Marinagarivorans cellulosilyticus: one gene and its partners. The protein of the gene in region 2 interacts with the protein of the main gene of each other region in a pairwise test. Links are inferred from orthologs where the notes say so. Each region holds a gene or a part of one and is shown on either strand. Other genes may lie near its edges.

What was found.
Region 1: the proteins of groL (region 2) and aceE interact in binary tests that used the Escherichia coli proteins (3 or more experiments, as listed by UniProt). The link is inferred for Marinagarivorans cellulosilyticus from one-to-one orthologs.
Region 3: the proteins of groL (region 2) and grpE interact in binary tests that used the Escherichia coli proteins (3 or more experiments, as listed by UniProt). The link is inferred for Marinagarivorans cellulosilyticus from one-to-one orthologs.

What each region holds. Positions count from the first base shown.
Region 1 is NZ_AP023086.1:2,674,080-2,685,058, reverse strand. The notes cover bases 4,472-7,710. They hold aceE (pyruvate dehydrogenase (acetyl-transferring), homodimeric type), read right to left. Parts: upstream 7,336-7,710; coding sequence 4,672-7,335; downstream 4,472-4,671. Other genes in these bases: aceF (dihydrolipoyllysine-residue acetyltransferase), read right to left, coding at 4,472-4,662. In the rest of the region: MARGE09_RS10800 (ABC transporter ATP-binding protein), read right to left, coding at 1-20; MARGE09_RS10795 (GntR family transcriptional regulator), read right to left, coding at 10-435; MARGE09_RS10790 (mechanosensitive ion channel family protein), read right to left, coding at 578-1,411; MARGE09_RS10785 (SDR family NAD(P)-dependent oxidoreductase), read right to left, coding at 1,604-2,347; MARGE09_RS10780 (DUF488 domain-containing protein), read right to left, coding at 2,410-2,997; more of aceF, read right to left, coding at 3,064-4,471; MARGE09_RS10765 (insulinase family protein), read right to left, coding at 7,811-10,816; MARGE09_RS10760 (AI-2E family transporter), read right to left, coding at 10,931-10,979. UniProt on the Escherichia coli protein: Component of the pyruvate dehydrogenase (PDH) complex, that catalyzes the overall conversion of pyruvate to acetyl-CoA and CO(2).
Region 2 is NZ_AP023086.1:4,454,914-4,465,551, forward strand. What follows is about bases 3,993-6,890. They hold groL (chaperonin GroEL), read right to left. Parts: upstream 6,318-6,890; coding sequence 4,668-6,317; downstream 3,993-4,667. Other genes in these bases: cmoB (tRNA 5-methoxyuridine(34)/uridine 5-oxyacetic acid(34) synthase CmoB), read left to right, coding at 3,993-4,106; MARGE09_RS18275 (methylglyoxal synthase), read left to right, coding at 4,126-4,587; MARGE09_RS18285 (co-chaperone GroES), read right to left, coding at 6,390-6,683; MARGE09_RS18290 (FxsA family protein), read right to left, coding at 6,862-6,890. Outside these bases: MARGE09_RS18245 (flagellar hook-basal body complex protein), read right to left, coding at 1-288; MARGE09_RS18250 (flagellar hook assembly protein FlgD), read right to left, coding at 385-1,098; flagellar basal body rod protein FlgC, read right to left, coding at 1,113-1,550; flagellar basal body rod protein FlgB, read right to left, coding at 1,606-2,013; carboxy-S-adenosyl-L-methionine synthase CmoA, read left to right, coding at 2,345-3,115; more of cmoB, read left to right, coding at 3,132-3,992; more of MARGE09_RS18290, read right to left, coding at 6,891-7,314; MARGE09_RS18295 (DUF481 domain-containing protein), read right to left, coding at 7,442-8,491; MARGE09_RS18300 (MFS transporter), read left to right, coding at 8,645-10,192; MARGE09_RS18305 (LemA family protein), read left to right, coding at 10,282-10,638.
Region 3 is NZ_AP023086.1:3,872,312-3,881,096, forward strand. Bases 1-2,826 are described here. They hold grpE (nucleotide exchange factor GrpE), read right to left. Parts: upstream 1,790-2,826; coding sequence 1,211-1,789; downstream 1-1,210. Other genes in these bases: dnaK (molecular chaperone DnaK), read right to left, coding at 1-991; recN (DNA repair protein RecN), read left to right, coding at 1,984-2,826. Outside these bases: more of recN, read left to right, coding at 2,827-3,645; MARGE09_RS15620 (shikimate kinase), read left to right, coding at 3,663-4,172; MARGE09_RS15625 (peptidylprolyl isomerase), read left to right, coding at 4,255-4,872; MARGE09_RS15630 (putative metalloprotease CJM1_0395 family protein), read right to left, coding at 5,045-5,938; MARGE09_RS15635 (hypothetical protein), read right to left, coding at 5,965-6,345; MARGE09_RS15640 (SMI1/KNR4 family protein), read left to right, coding at 6,681-7,214; MARGE09_RS15645 (hypothetical protein), read right to left, coding at 7,230-8,405; MARGE09_RS15650 (LapA family protein), read right to left, coding at 8,414-8,716; cmk ((d)CMP kinase), read right to left, coding at 8,756-8,785. UniProt on the Escherichia coli protein: Participates actively in the response to hyperosmotic and heat shock by preventing the aggregation of stress-denatured proteins, in association with DnaK and GrpE. It is the nucleotide exchange factor for DnaK and may function as a thermosensor.

The DNA of each region.
Region 1 (10,979 bases), 1.8 Mb from region 2 along the record:
GTGGCTGACTCACTCATCATTTCGCTCCTCAATTTGAGACTGCATTAACTGCAACAATTTATCCTGAGGCATATCTAAAAATTCCGCTAAAGCGATGACCCTATCGATGGCAGACAACAATTCAGTCCGTTTTAAGTGTGCAACGGACTGACTTTTCTCTGCCACAAACGAGCCTAACCCGTGGCGCGTTAAAATCACATTTTCTCTTTCCAACTCCTGATATGCTCGTTTCACGGTAATCACACTCACGTTAATGGCTACGGCTAACTCCCTAATAGAAGGCAAACCCTCCCCCTCAGCCCACTCGCCTTTGAGAATGAGCTGCTTGATATTGTCCATAATCTGCACGTACATCGGACGCCCGTCCGCCTGCGACAACTGAAATGGTTGATCCATAAATTGGCTAACGCCCAACTGTATATAGAGTATATACACAGTATACTCTTCATCGGGAATCTCAGTAAATAACTTTATGTGATCAACCTAAAAACCGCACCTTACGAAAACCAGAAAAGCCAAAACCCAAAAAGCCCAGCATTGCTGGGCTTAAAGTTTTGAAGCCTCGCTGCAAGTATGGCTAGCTAGCTTCAGGGATAATATGCACATCGCGTTGAGGGAACGGGATGGTTAGGCCGGCCTCTTCGACAGCCGCCTTGAGCAAAGGTCTAGAATCAAAATAGAACGACCAATAATCTTCTGTCTTTACAAATGCACGCACTAAAAAATCAACCGAGCTTGCACCAAGATCAACGACGGCAACTAGGTTATCTTGATCTTGTAAAATACGAGGATCATTTTTTAATACAGCCTCCATGGCCTCTTTACCTTTAGCGATATCATCTGAATAGGATATACCTATCGCGACTTCTACCGCGCGCACTTCGCTGGCAGTGTGATTAATAATATTGCCATTAGCTAGCGGGCCATTAGGGACGATAATTGTGCGCTTATCAAAAGTTTTAAGCGTAGTAACAAAAATACCTATATCAATCACTACTCCTTCTAAACCCTGCGCTTCAACATAATCCCCCACTTTAAACGGGCGGAAAATCAGCACCATCACACCACCGGCAAAGTTTGACAAACTACCTTGCAATGCCAAGCCTACTGCCAAACCCGCAGCACCCAGCACCGCTACAAAAGAGGTTGTTTCAATCCCCACCATAGAGGCCACACTAATAACCAACAATACCTTTAGAATAATTTCAAAGATATTGGCAAGAAACTTAGCAAGGGTTTCATCGGGTAAGCCTTTTACGGTAGATTTGCGCACCAGATCGCTCATCCGGCCAATAATCCATAGCCCAAGCACCAAAACCACAATCGCCAAAACAAAACGACCGCCATAAATTGTGACTAGCTCCCACAACTTTTCCGCATGTGTTTGCATTTGTATCTGAACATCTTCCATTATTTTCTCCTCATTTGATTGATTTATTCTGTAACTATTTAGCCATAAAAAATTATTGCCGACTCGGGGGCTGATTGATTATTTTCTAAGTATTCACGCGCCGGGAGCGCATGCATAGCACCCATGGATGGCTTGAGCGGCCTAGAAAATGATCGATTAGCACTCAATTGTGCAGATGGCTGAATATTTTATTTATTGGCAGGTATAGCCGCCATCAACCGGCACCAAGGCGCCCGTCATAAAGCTATTTTCATCAGATAACAAAAAACACGCGACTCGCGCGATTTCAGCAGGTTCAGCTATACGCTTAATGGGCTGAGCATCTTCTAGAATTGCCATTACCTCGCCATCGCTCGCGCCAGTAATAGACTTAAATTTATCGACCGCCTTATGGAGCAAAGGCGTATCAATAGTGCCAGGGCAAATGCAATTGATGCTGATATTGAATTCGGCATAATCAATAGCGGTACTTTTAGTCAGCTGTGCAACGGCGCCTTTAGTCATGCCATAAGCCGCACTCATCCCCTTACCCACAAAGGATTGATCCGACCCCATAATCAAAACCTTACCCTGTCGCTGTTCTTTCATAATGGGCAATACAGCTTTAAGCGTAAAGAATACACCCTTGCAATTTACCGCCAATACTCGCTCAAACTCATCCACACTGGTTTGCTCGATATTCGCAAATAGATGTATGCCGGCATTCGCAAACAGCAGATCAACCCGGCCGCTTTCATCCAACACCTGAGCAACCGCCTTTTCTACTTGCTCGTAATTACTTACATCGCACGCGATATAACTGCAAGCATCACTTTCAACATCAACAATATCCAAGTTATAGACTTTCGCGCCTTGCGCGCAGAGCTTTAAAACTACCTCTCTGCCTATCCCTGTGGAGCCACCGGTCACTATGGCCACTTTCTTACTGAAGCTCATTACCACCCCCGTTATTAAACACATTAATAAAGCAATATATTAACACTGCTTTATTAAGCTTTTTACAAAGGCTTACGATAAGACGTTAACTTTAATTGCTGTAAATAGGCTGAGTGTGCACACTCGCAAGGCGTCATAAACAAATCATCCTCAGCGGCATGCATTTTCGTTACTCGGGATTCCAATGCGCACTGCGACTCTAGCTCTCCATCATGCAAAATATGCCCAAGTGGCACATTTGGGTAGCTCCGCGCCCAATAATGCCCGATTAGTAAACTGCGATGGCACGTAGCTGGATCTTTTTCTGCACACATCAGCGCAATACTCAGCGGTTTATTTAAACCGTTATTTAGACGATTAATACCTGCCTTGAATAAGGCCGAGGCCATTAGACGGTCGAATTGTACTTGGCCTAGCTCGTCATAATGCGCATCATCTTTTGAGCGCGGGCCCAGCTCGTCACCAAGGTATACATAATAAATACCCTCGGTTTTTAAACGCGCTTCAATCGCTTCTTTGTGATAATCAAAAAATGCTTTGCTATAAGGTACCGAACGTACATCGGCAACCGCTTGAATATTGTGGCGCTGCAATTGTGCAACGAAGGTATCTATCGGCTTAGTGGCATAACCAATGGTAAACAAAGACATAAATTCTACGCTCCAAAAACAAAAAAACCGGCCATTGGCCGGTTTTAAATTATTGCGTATTAATGCTTATAGTAATAAACGGCGAACATCGCCAAGCACTGTACTTAAGTAAGTCAGGAAGCGCCCGGCATCACTACCGTTAACTGCACGGTGATCGTAAGAAAGACTTAGCGGCAACATCATACGCGGCTGGAAGGCTGCGCCATCCCACACCGGCTGCATGCTTGCTTTAGAGACACCCAGAATGCCTGCTTCAGTTGTGCTCACCATAGGTGTAAAACCGGTACCGCCAAATGGGCCCAAGCTAGAAATAGTAAAGCAACCGCCTTGCATTTCGGCCGGCTTCAATTTGCCGTCACGCGCCTTACCGGCCAACTCCACAACTTCGCGAGCAATATCGTAAATGCCTTTTTGATCGACATTTTTAATCACTGGCACCATCAAGCCACGCGGGGTATCCACCGCAACAGCAATATGGATAAACTTCTTCTGAATAATGTGCTCACCGTCATTATGCATTGCCACATTAAAACTTGGCTCTGCCTGTAAAGCAGCGGCAGCCGCTTTAATAATGAACGGTAGCGGCGTTAACTTAACGCCTGATTTTTCAGCTTCGGCTTTCATGCCTTTGCGGAAACTTTCGATATCGGTAATATCGGCATCATCAAATTGCGTGACACGCGGAATATTTAGCCAGTTACGCGTCATAGCTTCTGCGGTTAGCTGCTTGATCTTGCTCATTTTCACAAGTTCAACTTCACCAAACTGGGCATAATCCACGTCGGGCACGGCTGGAATACCAGCGCCGCTAGTCACACCGCCGCCGGAAGCACGCTTTTGCATCACGTTTTTGACAAAGCCATGAACATCGTCAAACGAAACACGGCCGCGCGTACCCGTACCTTTGACCTCGGCAAGGTTAACGCCAAGCTGGCGAGCTAGTTTGCGTACCGCAGGACCGGCATAGACTTCGCTAGAGGAAACGACTATTTCAGCGCCAACCGACGACGCAGGTACTGGTTCGGCTTTAGCCGGAGCAGACGTGACAGCGGGAGCTGGTGCTGCCGCTTTTGGGGCCTCTGGTGCAGGGGCAGCTGCTGGCGCAGCACCCTCGACTTCCATTTGACCAATCACATCACCCTGGCTAGCTTTATCACCCACTTTAATCGTGAATGCGGTTATTTTACCGCTCGCAGGTGCGGGGATTTCCATACTGGCTTTATCGGATTCTAAAACAATAAGGCTATCGCCTTCGCTTACGGTATCGCCCACCGCGACAAAAACTTCTATAACCTCTACGCCTTCTGCACCACCGATATCCGGTACCGGAATATCTGTAACACTCGCCTCTGGTGCACTCGCTGCTGCCGGAGCCGGCTCAGCGGCTGGCTCTGGAGCGGCAGCTGGCTCTGGAGCAGCGGCATCGCCTTCCACTTCAAGCTCAAGCATTGGCGTGCCTTCCGCGACTTTATCGCCCTCTTTAACCAATATGGCTTTTACCACGCCGCCTTTTGGCGAAGGGATATCCATACTGGCTTTATCGGACTCTAGCATCAGCACTTCTTGATCGGCGGCTATCGTATCGCCAACCGCAACGCTAATCTCAATGACATCAACGCCTTCTGCGCCGCCAACATCAGGGATGTTAATTATTTCAATCGCCACAATAGACTCCTATACCGTCAAGGGCTCGGCTTTTTCAGCATCGATGCCATATTTTGCCATGGCTTCTACAACCACTTTCGCGTCAATTTTGCCTTGGTCTGCCAACGCCTTAAGCGCCGTCACGGCAACGTAGTTACGATCCACCTCGAAGAACTCGCGCAACTTACTGCGTGAATCACTGCGACCAAAACCATCTGTACCCAACACGTAGTAATCGCCAGGGATGTAATTGCGCAATTGCTCAGAATAATTTTTGATGTAATCCGTCGAGATAATGAACGGGCCGTCTTGTTTTTCAAGCGTTTGGGTCACGTAAGCTTTTTTGGCCGGTTGATCGGGGTGGAAGCGATTCCAGCGCTCAACTGTTTGCGCTTCACGTGTTAGCTCGTTGGTGCTTGTGACACTCCAGATGTCTGATTCCACACCAAAGTCTTTGCGTAACAATTCGGCTGCCGCTTCAACTTCGCGCAAAATAGAACCCGCCCCCATCAACTGTACGCGGTGCTTGCCTTTAGGCGTTTTCTTGCCTGCGGCCAATTGATAAATACCTTTAATAATGCCTTCTTCGGCACCTTCTGGCATATCTGGGTGGGTATATTCTTCGGTCATGGTGGTGATGTAGTAAAAGACATTCTCTTTTTCAGCATACATACGGCGCAAACCGTCTGTAATAATCACCGCCAACTCAAAGCCATAAGTGGGGTCGTAGCTGCGACAGTTAGGAATGGTATTTGCCATCACATGACTGTGACCATCTTGGTGCTGCAAGCCTTCGCCGTTAAGCGTGGTGCGCCCTGCGGTGGCACCAATTAAAAAGCCACGCGCTTGAGCGTCGCCCGCTAACCAGGCTAAATCACCAATGCGCTGGAAGCCAAACATCGAGTAGTACACGTAAAACGGCACCATCGGCATTTTGTAGTTGCTATAGGCCGTAGCAGCAGCAACCCAAGCCGACATAGCGCCTGCTTCGTTGATGCCTTCTTCCATGATCTGGCCTTTTTTATCTTCTTTGTAGTACATGATCTGCTCGTGATCATGCGGGGTATATTGCTGGCCAGCCGAGCTATAAATACCTAACTGGCGGAACATACCTTCCATACCAAAAGTACGGGCTTCGTCAGGCACAATAGGCACTAGATTTTTGCCCATGTTTTTGTCTTTCGCCAACGCCGACAAGTATTGTACAAACGCCTTAGTCGTCGACATTGTTCGCTCGCCCGTCGTCTTTAAAAGACGCGGGAATTTATCGAGCCCGGGGGTTTCGAGCGGCGTAAAGTCACTGACGCGCGATGGTAAATAACCATTCAACGCTTCACGGCGAGACTTTAGGTACTTAATTTCAGGCGAGTCTTCTGCGGGGCGATAAAACGGAACATCTTTAACCTGCTCGTCCGTTAGCGGAATATTAAAGCGGTCGCGAATACGCAATAAATCTTCGGCGCCCAGCTTTTTAACGTTGTGCGCAATATTGACAGACTCGCCACCGGCCGCACCCAAACCATAACCTTTAACAGTTTGTGCCAGAATAACCGTTGGCTGCCCTTTGTGGTTTGTCGCTTCGTGATATGCGGCATACACCTTTTGAGGGTCGTGACCACCACGGCTTAAATGCATAATGTCGTCATCGCTCATATCTTCTACAAGCGAGAGTAACTCTGGGTATTTACCGAAGAAGTGCTTACGGGTGTAAGCGCCGCCGTTGGCCTTGTAGTTTTGCAACTCGCCATCAACCACTTCGTTCATGCGTTGCTGCAATAAACCAGTGGTGTCTTTTTCAAGCAAGCGGTCCCAGCCTTTACCCCAAACCACTTTAAGCACATTCCAGCCTGCGCCACGGAACATACCTTCAAGTTCTTGAATAATCTTACCGTTACCGCGCACAGGGCCATCAAGACGCTGCAAGTTACAGTTAATCACAAAAATAAGGTTATCTAAGCCTTCACGGCCTGCTAACGATATTGCGCCTAAGCTTTCTGGCTCGTCACACTCACCATCGCCCAAAAACGCCCATACTTTACGATCACCGCGCGGCACCAATTCGCGAGCCGACATGTAACGCATAAAGTTAGCTTGGTAAATAGCCGTGATGGGACCAAGGCCCATAGATACCGTTGGGAACTGCCAGTAATCAGGCATTAACCAAGGATGCGGATAAGACGACAAACCCTTGCCATCAACTTCACGACGAAAGTTATTAAGCTGATCTTCGTTGATACGACCTTCTAGGTACGAGCGGGCGTAAATACCCGGAGCGATATGGCCCTGAAAGTAAACGCAATCGCCCATTTGCTCGCCGTTATTACCGCGAAAGAAGTGGTTAAAAGCTACATCGTATAAAGTCGCAGAAGAGGAGAAAGACGATATATGACCACCGAGGCCATCATCGTTATTCGCATTAGCACGAACAACCGTAGCAATTGCATTCCACCGAATTAATGAGCGAATTTTACGCTCTAACGCTAAATCACCAGGAATTTGTGCTTCCGCTGAAACGGGAATGGTATTGCTGTAGGGTGTAGTAATCGCGGACGGCAGGCGGACACCGGCCTGTGTCGCAGCGTTCGACAAGTTTGCCAGCAATTGTCCAGCACGCTCAGAACCGCTGTGTTTAATGACAGATTCTAGTGCGTCTAGCCACTCTTGTGTTTCAAGAGTATCGTTTTCCTCAAGCATCAAAGCCTCCTCATCCACTGCGCCTTACACAAAGTACGCAAGTTTCAGTAATAACAGGAACAAGCTGGCTCTTCCCTTTTCAGCTCGTCGTTTTTTAATATCAATTGCACTACTGAGTGCGCCGCCTAGTCTTAGGGGGCCACGCGGTAGCGGTGTGTTCATCTATACGCCATACCAACGAAGCGGTAGGTGTGAGCCAGTCGCAACCAAAAGACCCTGCTACCGCGCCTTCTTAGTAGCCGCAGCAAAGCTGTGAAAGTAGAAATAAGGTGTTACGCAACTGCCCCAATAACGATGAACTACAGATTAAGGCGCCACGATTCTACACAGATCAAATTCACATTTCTAGCTGTGCGTCGGGCCCGCCCATAGATAGGCGGGCCTATTGCGCAGTGTTACAGCTGTCACATTGCGCAATAGTCGTACCATCTGCTCAATTTACAGCTCGGCAAATACCGAGCGCATAATAAACAACTTAGGGGTACAGCAAGGAGGGAGCCTTGCCCTTAAAGGCCGCGTAATCAGTGATGTGAGGAATTAACGAGAATACCGTTTTAGGCTTATCTACCGTGGCATTTTGGGAATATAAAATCAGCTGACGCTTTTGGCTATCCGTTAAAAACTGGTTGTACCAAGCCTTGAAATCATCAAGCTGGTAATTTTCAACTGCGGCAATCAACGCCTCGTCGCGACTGAACGCCGTATCGCCACTGTTTAAACTTTGCCAGTATTGGCTTACCAGCGCATTCAAGTTTTTGGGTTTCTCGGATAACTGCCCTACCAACGCCAATTGATGGACATGAAACTGGGTGTCGAAGTCGGGTTTATAATCGGCTAAAAATGTCGATATCGCTCGCTCTAATGCCACAACATCCGCCTGCGGTGATTGCACAACAAAAACCGCACCTGGCACCTCCCGCACAGGGTAGTAACTGCCAAATACAATGTAACCTAGCTGCTGCTGGGTGCGCAGCTGGTGATAAAATGGCGTGCTCAAAGTTTGCGCAAACAACTGTAATGCGGCTTGTTCCTGCAGCGAATCATCGCTGCCCTGCAGGTAAAGCATCGTGGCGTTGTCTTGGTGCTCGGCTGCAATATCAATAGCGTTAGCCTGCACAAGCTGAGTCACCCTTGCTCCCACTTTCGATTTAAATGAGCGCCCATCGACCAATACGCGCTTTAGCTTTTTCGCCAGCTTTTTCGCATGCCGAGTATTAATATTGCCCGCGGTTAGCACCGTGACTTCACTTTGACGCAATAAATTCTCAGTAAAACCCGGCAAGGCTGTAGGCTCTAGCGCGGCTAGCGCATCAGCCATATCTGGTGCAGACCAATACGGCTGATAAAGCGTTGCCGCAAGGTGGCTCATCATTTGTCGGTAAGGCGTTTCTTTTTTGTCATTGCGATAACGTCGCACCAAAGCCTCTTGCATGCTTTTAAGGCGAGGCAACTCGGCAACAATCCCCTTACCTTTTTTGTAATTATTAAGCTGTTTTACCGTGTAATTTAGTAGCGGCTCAATGCTATCTGAATAACCACTAAAAACAAAATCGATGCCTCTCGAGGTGGCATTAATACTAAAGTTTGCGCCGGCCATTGCCGCTTGATATGTCACCGGATTGAGATCGGCTTCGATAGCGTCGGCCAGTAATTTCACCATCGCAGCATGTTCTGCAGATTGCTCTACTAACACTGATTTTAAGCGCACCCGCACTGTTGCTCGCGGTACAGAAAATTCGGTATTACTGACATGCCATGCATTAAAGCGAGCATGTTTTACAATTTGCTTGGGCTTATCGTGCGCCTCTTTTATCAACGCTAAGCTTTCTGGCACAAAGGGATTTTTAGCGGGTAGTGCGCTTTTATCTAATAGTACTTTATACGCTTCGTTTTTAGCCGGGTCGATATGCGCGGGCTTATAAGTTTGGTTAACCGCATAAGGCACTTCGTACAGCGCGGTTTTATCCGTGGTTTGCAATGATGGCGCAGTAACAATTCGCAAAACATTATCGGCATTTAAGTGGCCGGCAAAATTTTGAATCAATGCTTTGTCAAACTGCCCTAAACGATAATCCATTGAAAACAAAATGGGGCTATCAACTAGCTGCATTTTACTGGCGAGATGGCTTGCTTCCATCATGGCTTCGCCACGCTCTTTAAAATTAAAGTCTATTTCGCCTAAACGTTTTATTTCGTTAAAACGCCACTCGTTAATGCCCTCGCGCTGCAGGGTTTTAATGTAACTAAACAGCAAGCTATCAATGGTATCGACATGCTTCAAGCCTTCGGGTGTTAAGCTGATAGAAACACCAAACGTATCGCCTTGGCGCCAGCCCACCCCCCGCCCCGCAGAAAGGCTTTCTATCCAGCCTTGCTCTTTTAGCAACCATGCCAAACTACCTTCACCTTCATGCCCCAACACAAAGCCTAAATAGCTCAGCGGTTTTTTCATCCAATAGTCATTTTTAGGGATTGGGAAAAGGTAGCTGACCGAGCGCACTTCGGTATTGGGGGTAATATTGATTGAAGCTGGCAAAAATGACGCATTAAATAGCGGTGTGCTCGCTTCTTCGTGGGCGACGGGGAAATCTTTTATGGCTGAGAACAAAGGTTTTACCATCGCCCGTAGCTGTGGAAGTGTTTCTTTGCCCACCACCACCAAACGCATATTATTAGCCGCGTAGTAACGGTTATAGAAGCTGACTAACGCTTTGCGCAGCTCACCGTCTTCATTATGTAAGGAATCTAAATTACCCGTTCGAAAGCGCGACAAGGCGTGGCCCGGCGTAATCACCTGCCGCAGGACATCTTCTTGACGGCGGTACTCAGTCGAAAACTTAGAGCGAAACTCCGAATGCACCGCATTGCGTTCTCTGTCGACATACTCTTCGTTAAATAGTGGCCCTATAAAAAACTGCGCAAAACGATCCAGCGCCCCCGCCAAGTGATCAGCATTAACATCAAAGAAATAGTTGGTATGCATTAAGCTCGTATAGGCATTATGGCTACCGCCATGCTTTTGAATATAGGCTTGATACTCTTCGGAATCTGGGTATTTTTGTGTTCCCAAAAACAACATATGCTCTAAAAAGTGTGCCAAACCAGCACGCTCTAGTGGATCTTCTCCGCTGCCAACATTCACATCTAGCGCGGCCGCAGCCTTTTCAGCGTTGGGGTCAGAAATCAACAATACGGGTAGATTATTATTCAGCACAAAGTAATCAACTTGGCGAGCATCGTTAGGGCTAAGCTCTGGCTGCAGCCATTGTGGTTGCAAGCGCTGTGGCGCATTCACTGCCAGCGCCTCGGCACCGGGTGTTTCATGCACCGGCGCTTGCGAAGCTGTAACTTGAGCCTGAGCCACACACATAGAGGACAACCAGCTACATGCCAGCCCCAGGCCCACAGCACATACTTTATTATGTAACTTACCGATAATGCCCACACAGGCCAAGCGATGTCGTTTACAGACTGAATTCATTGTGTCCTCTTTATTTAAAAAAAACCGCGATAGTTTAGGACATATCGCGGTCTATTCGGTTCACCCACATTGTGCGTACGCTAGAACCTAGAGCTAACAGCTACACGATAACCACTACCCTTTTGCAGCAGCTTCTTCCATGCCGGCTTTTGCCGTAGGCCAA
Region 2 (10,638 bases):
ACCACCTTGCTGAACAACAAAAAAACCATTGCCATTAACTGCAAGATCTAAAGAGTTTTCAGTAAATGCCATACTGCCTTGGTTAAAGTTTTGCGCCACATCTTGTAAGCGCACCCCGCTACCGATTGCATTAGACCCTGAACCTAAAACACTGATGGCATACACATCGCCAAATTCTGCACGCGACCGCTTAAAGCCCGATGTCGAGGCATTCGCAATATTATTACCCGTGACTTTTAAATCACTGGAAGCGGCACGAATACCACTTAAGGCTGTATTAAAAGGCATAAAACGCTCCTATACTTCTGGGGGTAGCATTGCAATAATTTACAAAGCACCTTGGTTACAACTAAAAAATCACGCTAAAAAATTTAGAAATGCCATTTAATTAAACTGCTTAACATCAGACATTTTCACAGGGCCAATACCGGCTAGATTCAGTGTTAACATGCCATCTTTACCGACGGTTACACTATTGACATTAGCACTTAACGCAGCCTCTAACTGGGTCGGTTCTCCATCAATTGAGGCTTCAAATTCAATGCGATAAATACCTGCAGGCTGACCACCTTCAGCACTACTTTCCCAATCCATTACCGTACCATTCACTTCCAATTGCTGACCGTTCCAGCGTACAACCATCTCGCCGGCGCTATGCGCCCCAATATTTGCTTGATCCAACAAGGCACCACCTTCGCTGTAAATCTTCACCGATACATCTTGTGTGCTTGCGGGAATATCGACGCTCGCCGCCACGACATTATTCGGGTCTAATTGGGCAATTTCACTGGGAACAGCCACCGAGCGGCCAACTAACGAAGACGCTTGCAATGCTTGATTGGCGACAAAATTTTCGGTCAAGTTATCGAATTTATTATTCATGCTGTCAAGCGCTTCAACAGAACTAAATTGCGCCAATTGAGCAATAAATTCGGTGTTTTCCTGCGGGCTAAGCGGGTCTTGATTTTCCATTTGAGTAATCATGAGCTTTAAAAAAGCTTTTTGCCCTAGCTCGCCCGATTTCGGATCGTCTTTCGTTTTATTTGCAATGCCTAATTCATCAATCGCCGATGATTGACCTACCGCTGAAACTGTCATATTAACTCCGACGCTTATTGGCCAATAGAAAGAACACGTTGCATCATTTGTTTTGCCGAATTCAAGACATCAACATTCATTTGAAAAGATCGTGAGGCCGAAATCATATTAGTCATTTCCTCAACAACATTAACGTTGGGGTAATACACATAACCGTCTTCATTGGCCATAGGATGATCCGGCTCGTAACGAGGTTGTAAAGGCGCATCCGACTCCACTATTCCCAACACAGCCACGCCAGCAGTTTCGTCTTGCGGGTTTAGCCCCTCTTGTGAATGGCCTAACATTTGGTTGAAACTCGCTTTAAATACAGGATGACGAGCACGGTAAACATCTTCGGTACTTGATGATGCGGTATCGGCATTAGCGATATTGCTCGCGGTAGTATTTAGCCGCACGCTTTGCGCGTTCATACCAGAACCTGCCACATCAAAAATATTATTTAAGCTCATCGTTATTACTCCCCATATACATCACTAAAACTATTTTTACGGCCTTAAAGTGTAATTACTCACCCTTTATAGCGGCCTTAAGGCCTTTAAAACGGCTATTCAACATGGTAAAAGCCGCTTGGTGCTCTAAGGTGTTTTCCATAAATGCCGCATGCTCTACCTGCTCTTCAACGGTATTGCCATCGATACTCGGCTGGGTAGGTATTCGGTATTCCAACTCGCCACCCAAAGGCGAGCCGCCATTCATTTGATAATGATTTTGATGTGTCACACGCATATGACCACCGGAGGCATTCGGTGTTGCCATGCTGGCATTGAGTGCCGAGTGAAAATCAAAATCGCGCGCCTTGTAATTAGGGGTATCGGCATTGGCTAAATTGCCCGCTAAAACTTCGGAACGCTTGCTACGAAGACTTAACGCACTCTCATAGATACCGGTAGTGTCTTTAAACGAGATCGCCATGTTAGCCCTCACTGCTCAATTAACTATTTGCAGGGTTCGTCAATTATTACCCACTTAAATAGTAAAGTTGTCTTTGCAGTAAGGTGAATGCAAGCGCAAGGCCAAGCCCTTTTTCACGCCCAATAATTTTTTTAAGTTATTGTTATATATAAAAATTATTAAGGTTGCGCTAATTATTTTTATCGCCAATATTTTGCCGAACCAGCCAAAGCGGCAAGGCCTTGCCGATTACTCACGCCGCCTTAAGCAAAGCCAATATCACTGCACAACAGCAGATTTCGGCTTTTGTACTGGCATCAGGTAAAATGGCAACATAGATAAGAGGCCCACAATGACCCCATCGAACAATACTCAGGACAAGCACGCGGATACGCCCACCACCGACACCCTTTACGCCAGCCCTAGCGATATCGTTGAAGGCTTTCGTTTTGATGACAAAGTGGTATCGGTGTTTCCCGATATGATCCAGCGCTCGGTACCCGGCTATAGCACCATTATCCACATGATCAGCCAGCTCACCGCACGGTATGCGCAACACGATACCCACTGCTACGATTTAGGCTGCTCGCTGGGCGCAGCCACTTTGGCAATGCGCAATGGCCTAGGCGCCAAAAAATGCCATATTGTCGGCATCGATAATTCTCCTCAAATGGTTGCGCGCTGCCAAAGCTTGGTAAAAGAGGATACGCCCGAACACATTGATATTCGCATTATTGAAGCCGATATTGACGGCGTAGACTTTAAACCTGCGTCCGTTGTTGTACTCAACTTCACCTTACAGTTTTTACCTATCGAAAAGCGCACAGCCTTGCTGCAGCGCATTGCGCAAGCACTCGTGCCTGGCGGCGTTTTGATTTTGTCTGAGAAACTGGCCTTTGATGATCCACGTCACCACGAATTAATGATCGAGCTACACCACAACTTCAAGCGCAGCCAAGGCTATAGTGATTTAGAAATTGCCCAGAAGCGCCAATCACTCGAAAACGTACTTATCCCCGAAAGCTTCCCCAGCCACCAAGCGCGCCTAAAAGAAGCAGGTTTTAGCGGTGTTGAGCTATGGTTCCAATGCTTTAACTTTGCCTCCATGATTGCTTTTAAATAATGGCCCATAAGCACCTATGATTGATTACAGCCCTTTAATTACCGCCCTGCAAGGCAGCAAATTGCAAGCCCTTGCCGATGCCATCCCAAGCGCCGCCCAAAATGGGCTTTGCACCAAACGCTATGGCGACCTGCCAAGCTGGCTAGATGCGCTTGCTGCTATGCCAGAAATAAATCCAAGCCAAGTCACACTGACCGACCGCGTACAAATCGGTTTACCTGAAGACCTCACCGGCGAACAACAGGCGCAACTAGATGCTAGCTTGCGCGCACTAATCCCTTGGCGTAAAGGTCCCTTTCAGGTGTTTGGCACTTTCATTGACACTGAATGGCGCTCTGATTGGAAGTGGGACAGAGTGATTAAAGGCATTAGCCCACTGAAAAACCGAACGGTTTTAGATGTAGGTTGCGGCAGCGGCTACCACTGCTGGCGAATGTATGGCGAAGGCGCCGCACGCGTCATAGGCATCGACCCGTCGCCACGATTTGTTGTCCAATTTCATCAAATCAAAAAGTATTTAGCGACGGCCCCGGTTGACTTACTGCCTATGGGCATTGAGGCACTGCCCAGCTCGCTAAACGCTTTTGATACGACCTTTTCAATGGGCGTGCTGTACCATCGGCGCTCACCTATTGATCATTTAAGGGAGCTAAAAGACACCCTAAAAGCTGGCGGCGAACTGGTACTAGAAACCCTTATTGCTGATGGTGAGCTCGGCTACAGCCTAATGCCTGAAGGGCGTTACGCAATGATGAACAATGTATGGTTTTTACCCTCGATACCAACGCTGGAATTATGGTTAAGGCGAGCGGGCTTTAAGGACATCCATTGTCTTGATATTAATACCACTAGCCTTGATGAGCAGCGCGCAACACAATGGATGCAATTTTTATCACTGAAGGACTTTTTAGACCCTAACGACACCAGCAAAACCATTGAAGGCTACCCTGCCCCAAAACGTGTTGTAATAAGAGCAACAAAACCCCAGTAATCACTCAACAGGTAGGTTTATGGAATATATTGCAGCTGCATTGCCCGCTAAAAAAACCATCGCACTGATTGCCCACGACAATAAAAAACCAGATTTATTAAGCTGGGTAGCTAAACATAAAGCGCTACTCGAACACCACCACTTATGCGGTACGGGCACCACTGGCGGCAAAGTCGCTACTGCGCTGGGCTTACAGGTTAAACAGTTTTTAAGTGGGCCGCTCGGCGGCGACCAACAAATTGGCAGTAAAATCGCAGAAGGGAAAATTGATTGCTTAATCTTTTTTTGGGACCCTTTCACTCAAATGCCCCACGACCCAGATGTAAAAGCCCTGTTGCGCTTAGCCGCCGTTTGGAATATTCCCATTGCCTGCAATAGCGCAAGCGCCGACCTGATTATTTCAAGCCCGCTATTTAATAGCCCGCTGGAGCGTATGATTCCCAATTACGACAGCTATAAAAACAAGCGCGAGCAACTTTAGCTAGCGCATAAAACACCCACTTTTAAACCAAAAAAAAGCGGCTAAAAAGCCGCTTTTTTTGGTTTGCGTGGGAGCAAAGATTACATCATGCCGCCCATGCCGCCCATACCACCCATGCCGCCAGCGTCTGGAGCTGCTGCAGGCTTATCTTCAGGTGCATCAGCAACCATAGCTTCGGTAGTGATCATCAAGCCAGCAATAGAAGCCGCTGCTTGAAGCGCAGTACGTGTTACTTTCGCAGGATCAAGAATACCCATTGCGATCATGTCACCGTACTCACCAGTACCGGCATTGTAGCCATAAGTCGCTTCGTTTTGTGACTTCACTTTGTCACAAACAACAGAGCCTTCTTCACCAGCGTTTGCTACGATTTGACGCAAAGGCGCTTCCATCGCACGACGTGCAATAGCGATACCCGCGTTTTGATCTTCGTTGTCACCAACAAGGTCAACAATAGAAGCAACAGCGCGAATCAAAGCAGTACCCCCGCCAGGCACAACGCCCTCTTCTACAGCGGCGCGTGTTGCGTGCAATGCATCTTCAACACGTGCTTTTTTCTCTTTCATTTCGACTTCAGTTGCAGCGCCAACTTTAACAACGGCTACACCGCCAGCTAATTTAGCAACACGCTCTTGAAGTTTTTCACGGTCGTAATCAGAAGAAGTATCTTCGATTTGCGCGCGAATTTGAGAAACGCGACCCTTGATTTCGTCTGCATTACCAGCGCCATCAACGATAGTTGTATTCTCTTTAGACATAGTTACACGCTTAGCTTGACCAAGGTGCTCAAGCGTTGTGGTTTCTAGGTCTAGGCCAACTTCTTCACTGATAACAGTAGCGCCAGTCAAAGTTGCAATATCTTGCAACATCGCTTTACGACGGTCACCAAAACCAGGCGCTTTACAAGCAGAAACTTTAACAATACCGCGCATGTTGTTAACAACCAAAGTTGCCAACGCTTCGCCTTCAACATCTTCAGCAACAATAACCAAAGGCTTGCCAGCTTTAGCAACAGCCTCCAATACAGGAAGAAGTTCGCGGATGTTAGAGATTTTCTTATCAACCAAAAGCAAGAACGGCGAATCGTGCTCTACACTCATGCTGTCTTGGTTGTTAATGAAGTAAGGCGACAAGTAGCCACGATCAAACTGCATACCTTCAACAAGGTCGAGTTCGTTTTCAAGGCCGCTGCCTTCTTCTACAGTGATAACACCTTCTTTACCCACTTTTTCCATGGCTTCAGCAATGATGTCACCCACAGCGGTATCGCTGTTTGCAGAGATAGTACCTACCTGTGCAATAGACTTAGTGTCTTCACAAGGCTTAGAAATTTCTTTGATGTGTGCAACCGCTGCAATAACTGCTTTGTCGATGCCGCGCTTCAGATCCATCGGGTTCATGCCAGCGGCTACTGCTTTAAGGCCTTCGTTAACGATAGATTGAGCCAAAACAGTCGCTGTGGTTGTGCCGTCACCCGCTTCGTCTGAAGCTTGTGATGCAACTTCTTTAACCATTTGCGCGCCCATGTTTTCGAACTTATCTTTAAGCTCGATCTCTTTAGCAACAGAAACACCATCTTTGGTGACTGTTGGTGCGCCGAAAGATTTTTCTAATACAACGTTACGGCCTTTGGGGCCTAAAGTTGCTTTTACTGCGTCCGCTAATACGTTCACGCCTTTTAACATTTTCTGACGAGCGCTGTCGCCAAACAATACTTCTTTAGCTGCCATGATCCTGGTTCCTTACTAATTTGTCAGTAGGGTTATAATTCAATGAGTTGGAAGAGATATCGCTATTGCGATTTATGCTTCAACAACGGCCTTGATGTCGCTCTCGCTGATAATGATCAGCTCTTCGCCATCAACTTCAATGGTGTCTGTACCGGCGTATTTGCCGAAAACTACAATGTCACCCACTTTAACGTCAAGAGGACGGTTTTCGCCATTGTCTAACACTCGGCCAGAACCAATGGCAACCACTTCACCTTGGTTAGGTTTTTCCGTGGCTGAACCAGGAAGCACAATACCGCCTGAGCTCATTTTTTCTTCTTCCTTGCGACGCACTACAACACGATCGTGTAAGGGACGAATTTTCATCGACGAATCTCCAAAGTGTACGATTTACTGTAAATGGTTCTACCTTTTAATAGAGTAGAACTGTTATTAAAACCGCAGATGCGGGGTTGCGCAGTGACAACTCAACAACTACGCAGAACTGATGTGCAGCCATGATGGGAGCGGAATCATCGATTTCAACACCCGCAAACTGTTTTTTTTAGTTTTTTTTCGATTCGTGTTGCTCAATGTGCGCTGCATCTCGGGGCCTAACTTCCTCGAACTCCCCCTCAAGGATTGTCTCTTGCGACTCGAAGGGGTTGCGCCCTCCTTTCGAAAAACGCACCAAAGCCCAACTTGCCATCAGTTGACGCACACCAGGAATCAAACAAATGAGCCCCAGCAAATCTGTAATAAAGCCAGGGTGAATAAACAGCACGCCAGCAAACGCCAAAAACAACCCCGTTGTCATTTCCGATAAAGGCATTTGCCCAGCGGCAAGTTTGGCCCGGCCTGCATTCAACGCCGCTATACCTTGATAGCGAATCAACGCAAAGCCTATAACGGCAGAGCCCAAGACAAGAAAAATGGTATTCCAAAAGCCAATTAAGTGTCCCATTAGGGCCAGGTCAAAAACCGGCAATAACACCACAAACAGTAAAAACCCACGCATAACAACACCATGTATAAAGTTGAACCCATAAAAAACCCCGTACTAGACGGGGTTTTTTATGGGTTGTCGTAAAACAACAATGAGGCTTACAGCATAAAGTTCAAGGCAAGCCTATCTATTCAGTACTCTACCACTTATAGGTAACACCCACACGGTAAGTGGTATCAGATTTCTCAACGCCTTCTTGAGGCTGATTCAAGTAATCGTATGTCATTAGTAAGCTCGCCGATATACCAAAGCCCAATGGAGCCGATAAGCCCGTATCAGCATTAGCACGCCAATCATCGCTGTCGTCTAGGTTTTGCGATACATTGCTGCGGTGAAAAAAGGCAATATCGCGAGCAAACAAATAGCGAAAATCAACAGCAATACGGCCAGAAGAAAACTCTTTGCGGCCTTCAGTGCCCAAAGCGATATCGGCAGCGCTTAGGTCGTAGTGCTCTTTGGTCTCTAGTAAGCTGGCCTCCAATTTAAGCGCGGTAATATCCGATTCCCACCACTGGAAACCCGAACCCAGACCAAGCACATAGCGCTCTGAAATTTGTTTGGCATCATCTTTTTCGGCGGTTAAATCACCCAACAAATACCAGCGCGGCTTAAAGAACCAGTTAACACCATAAAAACCTTTGTAGTATTCACTCACGCTGCTTCTCACTGGGGCCTGCCCCTCTTCGGTTTCAACCTTTAAATATTCACCGGTGTAGCGCAATTCAAAATCGTGCCTAAAGTCGTTGATGCGCAACTTAACCTGCGATGCAGCCAACCAGTCGCTCGATTCAACGTTACCGCTTTTTTCAGTACCAACCAGTGTTAGCTTGCCGCTGTAGCTGTGCAGGGAATCTTCATAAGACGAAAAAGGCACAACATCGTGCAAACTTAATAGAGAATACTCTTTTGCTTCTTCAGCACAGTTAAAACGAACCATACCGCCGGCGAATTCGGTTAGCTGGCAAGGCTCGTCGTAGCCGCGCAGTTTTACCGGCTCCGGTAAGGTGATGTTTTGAATGTCCGCTTTTTGGACAGTCACTTCACCCACTTTATCGGCCTTCCACACGAGCTTTTCACCGTGTACAGATTTTAATTGGCCACCTATTTTGTCACCATTTTTCAATTCAATTTGACCAGCCATAGCAGATGCAGCTAATAAGCTCGATGCAATACCTAAAATTAACTTCACGGACGCGTCTCCCAACAGATTAGAATGTGTGCATAATAACCGAAAATGCTTTTTAGTGAGACTCTCCTCTCAAAATTCCTGCTACATTATGGCTCTCATGCTGAGGTAACCACCAAAAACCGCAGTTTCGATCAGATAACACGAGTGGTTCTTGTGCTCACAACGTTTAAAACAGCAAATATTTATTTAGATCGCCGCATCATTAGTATCTTTTTACTCGGCATTATTAGCGGTCTCCCGTGGGTAATGATTGGCTCTGCGCTAACACTTTGGCTGCAAGAAGCCGGGTTAAGCCGCAGCAGCATCGGTTTTGCCGGTCTAATATTTGCCGTCTACTCCATCAACTTTTTATGGGCGCCGCTGGTCGATCGTTTTTCACTTGCTCGCGTACTGGGTACGCGCAACAAAACCGGCAATAAGCAAAGCTGGATTATTACCTGTCAAATTATTATTGCCTGTTGCTGTTTAAGCATGAGCCTTTTTGCCCCAACAGATGCAGCCAAGACACTCATCCTTATTGCCTTAATACTCGCTTGCGCCTCTGCGACGCAAGACATCGCCATTGATGCCTACCGAGTACAAAGCTTTAAACCGCAAGAAAAAGCCTTAATTTCTGCCGGTGCCGCGGCCGCTACCGGCGGCTGGTGGACAGGTTACGCGGCTATTGGCTTTATTCCCTTGGCACTATCGGATGTCGGCTGGAGCTGGCCAAGCTTATACCTGCTACTAGCCACAATTACCGCGATCACAACAGTGCTATGCATTTTAATGCCCGCCGCCCAAACTACGACATCTCAACCTGAAGCAGCAGCATTGCTACTGCCCCAGTGTCGCTCAAAAATTCACCAAAAGGCTCTACTCCTATTAATGGCCCTGCCATGGTGCATTGCCATCTGGGCTGTTGGTGGCTGGGGTATTCCCGCAGGCTTTAAGCAATCACAAGGGTTTATCCCGGTAATTATCGCTATCGAGATTTTTCTTGCTGGCTTTTTGCTGCACACCCTTAGCCAGCTTCCCAGCCAAGGGTTATCACATGCCGCTTCATTTAATGAAAAACTACTCGCCAACACTTACCACACCCTTATTCTGCCGCTGCGCGACTTTTTTATGCGCAACGGCCCGGCCATTGCCATTAGCTTGCTGGGGTTTATTTTTCTATTCAAAATTGGCGAAGCATTTTTAGGCCGAATGTCGATAGTGTTTTACAAAGAAATTGGCTTTAGCAAAACACAAATAGCCACCTATTCTAAAATGCTCACATGGCTTGTAACCATGGCTTGCGTAATCCCCTGCGGCATACTTAATGCTCGCCTAGGTTTACTAAAAGGCCTAATGGTTAGCGGCCTGTTTATGGCTGCGAGCAACTTAATGTTTTGCCTGCTAGCCATCGCTGGGCCCGTTGAATGGCTCTATTTTGTCACTGTCGTTATTGATGGTTTCACCAGTGCTTGGGCAACGGTTGCTTTTGTGGCCTTTATTTCACATCTTTGTAGCCACCAATTTTCGGCAACGCAATACGCACTCTTGGCCTCGCTTGGCAATCTAGGGAGGACACTATTAGCCAGCAATAGCGGCTTATTAGTCGATATTTTCAACGGTGACTGGGCGCTCTTTTTCGCCATTACGGCCTTAATGGTTACCCCTAGCCTTGTGCTGCTTTGGCGGCTACGCTTCAAGTTGCTAACGCTGCGAAACGACTGACAACAACCTAGCACCGAACAACAAAGGCTTGGCAGTCACGTAAAACTGGATTAGACTCACCAAAAACTTACATGTAACAGGAATTGATTATGGGCACCTCAGGCTTGATAACTCTTGGCGTTGTTGTGATTTTTGCACTTTACGTCATCTACCTATACAACCAACTGGTCAAACTAAAAAACCAATTTGAAAATGGCTTTTCCCAGATCGAAGTCCAGCTTAAGCGCCGTTACGACCTAATCCCTAACCTTGTCGAAACCGCTAAGGCCTACCTTAAGCACGAAAGCGAAACCTTAGAGGCAGTAGTAAAAGCACGTAATGCGGCAGCCTCCGAGCTTAGCGCGGCAGGTAAAAACCCCGGTGATGGCAGCCACATTCATGCGCTTGCCGGTGCAGAGCAAATATTGGGGCAAGCCATGGGCCGATTTAACATGGTAATGGAGGCA
Region 3 (8,785 bases), 590 kb from region 2 along the record:
CAGAAAGATCCGCATCAGCCAATGCAGTTTTCAGCGGCTCAAGCGAGCGTTTCACAAGCTCTTCAACTAATGACTCTAATTTTGAGCGAGTCAACTTAACAACCAAATGCTTAGGGCCGGTTGCATCTGCGGTGATGTACGGCAGGTTTACTTCTGTTTGCTGGCTAGAAGAAAGCTCAATTTTGGCTTTCTCTGCCGCTTCTTTTAAGCGCTGCAACGCTAATGGATCGTTGTGCAAATCGATACCGTTGCTGCTTTTGAATTCTGCCGCCAAATATTCAATTAAGCGCAAGTCGAAATCTTCACCACCCAAAAAGGTGTCGCCGTTAGTCGCTAGTACTTCGAACTGATGCTCGCCATCGACATCAGCGATTTCAATGATTGAAATATCAAAAGTACCACCACCCAAGTCATAAACGGCAATTGTGCGGTCACCTTCAGCTTTGTCCATACCATAAGCTAAAGCGGCGGCCGTTGGCTCGTTAATAATGCGCTTAACGTCTAGACCTGCAATCTTGCCAGCATCTTTAGTCGCTTGGCGTTGCGAGTCATTAAAATAAGCAGGAACAGTAATAACCGCTTCGGTCACTGTTTCACCCAAATAATCTTCAGCTGTTTTTTTCATTTTTTTCAAAACTTCAGCTGAAATTTGTGGTGGTGCTTTTTTATCGCCTTTGATTTCTACCCATGCATCGCCATTGTCCGCGCCAATAATTTTATAAGGCACCATGGAGATATCTTTCTGTACAACATCATCGGTAAACTTGCGACCGATCAAACGCTTAACGGCAAATAAAGTGTTATTAGGGTTGGTAACCGCTTGGCGCTTGGCGCTCTGGCCGACCAGTACTTCGCCATCTTCAGCAAACGCAACAATCGATGGTGTAGTACGATCGCCTTCCGCATTCTCAATAACCTTTGGCTTACCGCTTTCTAAAACAGAAACGCATGAGTTGGTTGTCCCCAAGTCGATGCCAATAATCTTACCCATAATGTGCTCCTCTTAGGCCTTCGCCTGATCTTGCTTTAGCGCTGTATTACAGCGTTAAAAATTAAACTGTGTTTTAAACTTTCTTTAGAGATGTATCGTATTGATAGCTATTAATTACCCGTACGATCTACGCCTTTGGCCTTTTCCGAAACCGGCGACGCCATTGCATGCTTGCTATATTGGCGCGATTGCCGGTATTTCAACCGCTGATTGAGGTTTTTATTCAGCTTTGCTGACAACAACCATGGCTGGGCGCACCAAACGGCCATTCAAGGTGTAGCCGCGCTGGAAAACATTAATCACCGTGTTTGGCTCTACATTGGGGTCCGGCACCATGGACATCGCTTGATGTAATTGCGGGTCAAACGGCTCGCCAGCAGGATCAACTGCTTCCACATTGTGGCGCTTAAGGCCATCAGTCATCGACTTCAAAGTCAACTCTACACCTTCGACAATAGCCTCAAAACTGCCTTGCTGGCCGTTAGCGGCTTCAAGTGCGCGCTCTAAGTTGTCGGCCACCGGTAGCATATCGCCAACAAATTTATCCAAGGCAAACTTATGCGCTTTTTCAACATCTTGCTGAGCGCGGCGGCGGGCGTTTTGCATTTCAGCAGACGCCCTTAGCACTTGCTCCTGCGCATTGGCAACTTCTTCTTTTAAAGTTTCGATTTCAGCCTGCAACGCAGCCACATCCGCCGTTGCAGGCTCTTGCGCATCAACAGAGCTCAGCTCGACGTGATCATCTTCTAAAGTTTCCGCTTCATTTGTTTGTGTTTGCGAATGATCTTGGCTCACGATTGCATCTCCTAACCAGCCGTTTCAAAAATTGCCAAATTCACCTAAACGAATTCAGCTTAAAGAGTATTTTCAGTGCAGCTGTTAATGGGGGCGGGAAAAAACGATTCAAGGGTTTTGATGCGAGATAACAGCAAGACTTGGCAAAGCCACCAAAACTACTGTATAAATAACCAATACACCGACGGAGGATTGCCATGCTTAGTCACCTTAACGTACACAACTACACTCTTGTAGACAGTCTCGACCTCGAACTGCAACCGGGCCTAACCACCCTTACCGGAGAAACTGGTGCAGGCAAATCGTTATTGCTCGACGCCATCGGTTTAGCTATCGGTAGCAAAGCAAGAGGTGAAGCCATTCACGATACAACCGCTAACGCAGAAGTATCAGCGCTATTTGACCTTGGCGATCAACCACACATCAAGCAATGGCTCGAGCAGCACGATATCTCCATCAACGACAACGAATGCCTGCTTAAAAGGGTGATCACACCGCAGGGGCGCTCTCGATGCTCTATTAATGGGCATAGCGCAACCCTGTCCCAGCTTCAAGAATTAGGCCGCAAGCTGGTAAATATTCACGGCCAGCACGAGCACCAAGCTTTACTTAGCCCGCAAACACAGCGCCGCCTGCTAGACCGGTTCGGCGCCTACCCCCAATTAACCGACGCAACAGAACTGGCATTTAAGCACTGGCGCAAGGCCGAATTAGCGCTTAACCAAGCACAAGAACTTGCCGATTCCCAAGGCGCTCAATATCAATTATTAAAATACCAAGTCGACGAACTCGCGTTACTTGAACTCAATGAAAACGAAGTCAAAAGCCTTGAGGGGCAACAAAAGCGGCTAGCCAATACCGAAGCCATGCAAGCAACTTGCGCCGCCATCATCCACAGCGGGCGCGACAGCGAGCACAGCTTACAAACACAACTGCACTGGTGCACAAGCCAACTGCAAAGCCTAACTAAGCACGACCCTTCGTTTAATGATGCCAGCGAGATGCTAAAAACGGCCTTAATTAATATTGAAGAAGCTATAGAAAGCATCGACAACACCGCGCAGAACTATAACGCCGAAGATTCCAACCTTAGCGCCATCGAAGAACGACTTTCCACTATTTACACCGTTGCCCGCAAACACAAAGTACAGCCGGGCGCCCTGCATGAGCACTACCAAACATTGTGCACCGAGCTTGAACAGCTTGAATGCAGCGATGAGCATATCGCCGCTTTAAAGCAAGCCGCGGAAGGCGCGCTTGAGACTTACAATGCTCATGCAATTAAGCTTCACGACGCACGCCTTAAGGCCAGCAAGCGGCTTTGCAAGGCTATTGGGCAGCGGCTAAAAGCGCTAAATATGGAGCATGCTAGTTTCTATATAGACTTCGAAGCTCACGACAGCCCACACCCACACGGCAATCATGGCGTAAAATTTTTAATTACCACTATTCCAGGCAAGCCTGCCGGAGCTTTGCATAAAATTGCCTCGGGCGGCGAACTATCGCGCATTAGTCTGGCCATCCAAGTCGTAACAGCAGCCACCCAAACTACGCCCACGCTTATTTTTGACGAAGTCGACGCCGGCATTGGCGGCACGACAGGAGATACCGTTGGCACACTACTGCGTGAGCTCGGCGGCAAAGCACAAGTACTGTGTGTAACCCACCTTGCACAAGTTGCAAGCAAAGCACACAACCATTTAAATGTTAGAAAAACAAAACAACGCGGTACAATCCGATCACAAATCACAGCTTTGTGCGGCGACGATATTGTTGCCGAAATATCACGCATGGTCGGCGGCCCAATAGACTCAAATGAAGCCCTTGCTCACGCACGTCAAATGATGACAACACACTAAACAGCAGCGGATTCTTTATGGCCAAAAGCAACATTGTATTGATCGGTATGGCTGGCGCAGGAAAAAGCACCATCGGCCGAATTTTGGCCAGCCAGCTTAACTTTCCGTTTATTGATAGCGACCAATTAATCGAGCAGCGAGAAAATAAAAGCTTGCAAACACTACTTGATAGCGAGGGATACTTAGGGTTACGCAAAATTGAAGAAGAAGCAATTTTAACAATCAATACATCTAACACTGTTATTGCAACGGGCGGAAGTGCCATCTATAGCGAAAAAGCCATCACACACCTTGCAGGGCAAGGGGTTCTTGTTTTTTTAGACGTGCCCCTCCCCCTTATACAGCAACGTATAGGCGACTATTCTCAGCGCGGCCTAGCGAAACCTAAGGCACAAACACTTAGCGCGCTTTACAACGAGCGCCACCCGCTTTATCAGCAGCACGCCAATATCACCGTATCCAAAAGCGATTGCAAAGCCACCGAGATAGCTGCCGATATTATGCGCCTTATTAGCAGCCAAACTTGATACAGCGTCGCCACTCAGAATTAAACGCTATGTTATTATCTCCAGCTTATAACGCTTCCAATAAATTGCTCGGATCCTTCTGATGTTCAAACTTACATCCCTTATCGGCAGTACTGCTGGCCTGCTTCTCTTAGCACTAAATAGCTATGCAACAACCGTTCAATTTCAGACCTCCCTTGGCGACTTCGAGGTTATTCTTTTTGACGAACAAACCCCAAAAACTGTAGAAAATTTTTTGCAGTACGTAAATGAAGAAGCCTATGAAGATTCCATTGTTCATCGCTCAGCAACAAACTTTGTAATTCAAGGGGGTGGTTTCAACCTTACCGAAGATGCATTATTTAACCCCATAAACATTCACTCACAAGTAGAGAATGAGGCCTATTACTCTAATGTGCGAGCTACGATTTCAATGGCAAAGCGCTCAGGCCTACCCGATAGCGCAACAAGTCAGTGGTTCATAAACTTGGGTAACAACAGCACTAACAGTGCAAACCTAGATTACGCCAATGGCGGCTATACCGTATTCGGGCAGGTTATAGGGAACGGCATGGATGTAGTAGACGCCATTGCAGCACTTCCAATACATAATGTTGATAATGAGACGGGAGGACGGGGGCAGCCGCGAACGTACCGCTACAAGACTTCACCCAAGAAACCAAGCCTGTACACGACAACTTTGTCATTATTTATGATGTGATCGTTACCGACGCCGCAACGAACAGCGCTGAACAACTAGAACCGCAGCCCCTCGTTATACAGCCAAGGGCAGCTCCACCAGCCCCAAAAAAATCAGGTGGATCGATGAGTTTATCATCAATCATCGGACTGCTTATGTTAATGGCGGCACCGCTGTTATTTAGGCGAAAACGCTAAGCGGTAGCTCTAAATAATGTTGAAGGCGAAGCTTCGGCGACGCTGGCGCTCATTAACCTATAACTATTAGCGCCGCGACTGCTTAAGCCGGGCAGTATTGCTGAGGCTTCGTTATTCTCTATTGCAGTTTGATCCTCACTCGTGGATTCCGCCACTGCCGAGACTTGCTCCTCCTCAGGAGCAGATGTCAAACTTTCTTCTTTTGCTCTAATTTCTGCTTGCAGCTCTTGGCGCGCAGCAGCCTCTAGCTGAATAGACTCTTGCGCTACTTGCCTATCTTGTGGCGAAGGCTCAGCTGGCGCCAGCGCAGCACGCCGGATAGTTTGTGCTTTTGCTATGGTTTGCTCTGGTGTCGCTGCAGGCCCAACATCAATTGGCACCTCGCCCCCCACGGCATAATTCACCCCGTCCGGGCCTCGCTCAAATTGATATTTATGTGCGCCGGCATAAGAGCCCCCAACGGCAGCGTGTGCTTGTTCATGGGCGCGCACTTCTCTATCTCGCGCAGCCAGCTCACGGATCTCCTCCTGGATTTTAGCTTCGACTTGCTGCTCTTTTTTGGCTTTAAGCGCTTGCTCGGCTTGTTCTTCATTCGTTTCCCCCGCTGCTGTACGAGGCGTATCTTCTGGTGTAGCCGCGCGCTCTTTGCCAGGCAAAAGCTTACCGCTTTCACCATATAGAAGTGGTTGCGCCGCTTGATTCGAGTGAATAGATTTCGCATCCACCTCTTGCTTTTGCGCGCTGTATAACTGGTTTGATTTTGCGGGCTCAGCTACCGGCTGAAAAGACGAGCCTGTAGGTGTCATTCCCTCACGCGGAGCAGCCGCAACAGAAAATTCTGCTGCAATCGACGAAGGTGCCACAGAGGGCATTGATGTTATTGAAGGCATTTCCCGCACCCCCGCCTTTTTATTCCTTAGGTGTAATCGTCAATTAAGCTACCAACAGCTTCCGCCCCAACCTCAACAACACTGGCTGAGGCAGTAAATATTTGCTCTTGCTGCTTCAGGGCCACCATGTTTTGTGCCATCGAGCTGCCACCATCAGAAGCCGCCAAGCGATCGCCGTTGGCAACCTGCGTTTTTTGCGAAGCTGGCACTTCCCCTGCGGGCATTGCATCACTGCCATTTCCGCGCTCAAGCTCTTGTGGCGATTGACTCGGAGGCACTAAACCCGCACCCGAAGCTGAACCCGACCGAAGCTCGGTGTTCGTTGAGGCAATATTTTGTGCATAGCGCTGCATTGTTTGCTGGCTTTGCACCATGCCTTGATATCCTGCAGACATAACGGAGTTCATACATCCCCTCCAATAAAAGTAAGACAGTTTCTACACAAATAAGTCTACCCTCAAGCTGATCAAAAAACACTCACCACACGGCACATAAGGCCATATCTTTAAGATCAATTTATTGTAGAAAGCCAACCACCTAACAAATATTGATATATATGCGCAAATTTAAGCACAATACGGCCTAACATCGACAAAATTCCGACGCATTCCAAACAAACACGGTCATCGCATTAAAAACGTCAACTATCTGAATTCCCTTGGACTCGTACTGCACTTCACCTAGAATGCGGAAAATTTCAACTTCAGCCTATTTTTAAACGCTAACAAACATACGAGACTCTATGCATTTCCAACAACTCACCGAATTAATGAGCGAGCTAGGCGTAGCTCAAAGCCAAGACCTCGTGGGAGTACCGCTGTCGGAAATTAAAAATATGGAGACATTTTTTGGCCTGCGCTTCCCCGCCAGCTACGTGCATTTTTTGCACCGCTGCGGCCGCTCCGCTGGCCACCTCGCTGGCTGGGCAGCCATCTATTTTGATGACCTTAAAGAAATCGCAGAAGAGTTTGAGTTTCACAAAACCATGGCAAGTAGCGAGCTATTGCTCCCTAGCGGTGGACTACTAATTGCTCATTACAATCAAAGTTTTGATTATATGATTTGTGATGGAGCCAGTGAGCCAACAATTTACCGTATCACATTCGATGATTTGGGCGCGCACTGCGAGCGCTTCGCAAACAGCCACACCGATTATCTAGAAGCGATGATTCGCAAAGCTGCGACAGAAAAAGGGAAAGTAGAGCCTTTTTTTATTGATGAGTGCGGCAACATGATCCGCGACGACTTAACCAGTTACGCACCAGCGGTAGATTAAAGCGTACTAAAACGCCTAGTGCGTAGAAATGACCGTGCCCCAATTTTTGCAGCTTGGGCAATGCCAGTGATGCTCATGCCCGCTATAGCCACAATTCTGACATTCGTAAGATTGCGTTTGCTGCAAGCGCTGTTCAACAATACCCAGTAGCGATTCTAACGATAACTGTTGATAGGTTGACGATGGCAAAATTCCTAATACGTCACTGAGAGACTCTAAATGCGACCACTGCTCCAATTCTTTAATAAGAAAAATAATCGCTTCTGACTCTGAGGTTTTCTGCGCGATAGCGCGAGCCATATCGGGCAATAACAAGGCAGATGGTTGCTGCTGATAAAGGTCGGCTAAAAATGCCTCCAGTGTTTCCGCTTTATGGGCACGAGTGTAAGCCTCGATAAGTAGCGGCAATACCTGTGAGTTGTGCGCAGTGAAATTTAATGGCACTTGTTTGAGCAGTTCAAACGCCTGCTGCCGGTGACCCTGAGCCAGCGCAAGTTGACCTCGTAAAATTAAAGTTCGCGCCAAATCGACATCTAAAACTTGAGCCTTTTCAAGCGCCTCTTGTGCATCACTATAATAACTTCTCGAAAGTGACTGCTCTGCAATTTCACAATAAAACTGCGCTTGTAAGCGGCGCCAATGATCACTATCAACACCCGATTGTGATAACGCATCGGCAGCCACAACCGCCTGCAGCCATTCGCCTTCGCTTTGATAAACTTCAACAAGACGTGTTAAAGCCTTAGTGGCTATACCCGCCTCATCCACATGGCTTAACTCGTTGTACAAGGCTTCAGCGCGGTCGAACAAACCGGCTTTCAAGTAATCTTCAGCTAAAGCCAAACGCGCCTGTAAATCTTGATCTTTCGTTAAACTGGGACGCGATAATACGTTTTGATGAATGCGAATAGCCCTGTCAACCTCGCCACGTTTGCGCAACATACTACCTAAAGCCATATGCGTTTCTAGCGTATCTTCATTAACATCCAGCGTTGCAGTTAATGCATCAATGGCCGCATCTGGCTGCTCTGTAATAAGATAATTTAAACTCTCGCGGTAGCGATCCAAACTTACACGCGAGGCCTTAGGGTTCATTCTGTTCCGAATATCAATCGGCCTTTTAGCCAGTAAATAACCAATAGCCAAAGCACTTAAAAACAGTAAAAAAACGAGTAGCGAGTTAGTCTCCATAGCCTTGCCTATACTTTAGCAACACTATTAAGCGCTGTTGCTGTACGGCTTAATTGCTTTTCAAGCCGTTTGGTTTTTAGGCGCTGCATAAAAACCCAAGGCAAAAGAATAAGTATTGCCAAACCCATTCCTCCACCCAACAAGGCAAAAGCTAACGTTGAAACCGAAACCTCAGATAGCGTCCAGCGCATAAAATGAATGCTGACCACCTCGGTATTATCGAGGTAAAACTTGGTCACCATTAATGCTAAAAACAACCACCACACCAGCATTAAAAGCCGAATCGTCCACACGTACATCGTTTTTAACATTTCACAAACACCCTTTGTTATTAGTGTTAAGCACTCTATTTAAGACGGCAGTGCGGCTTTTTTGATGGT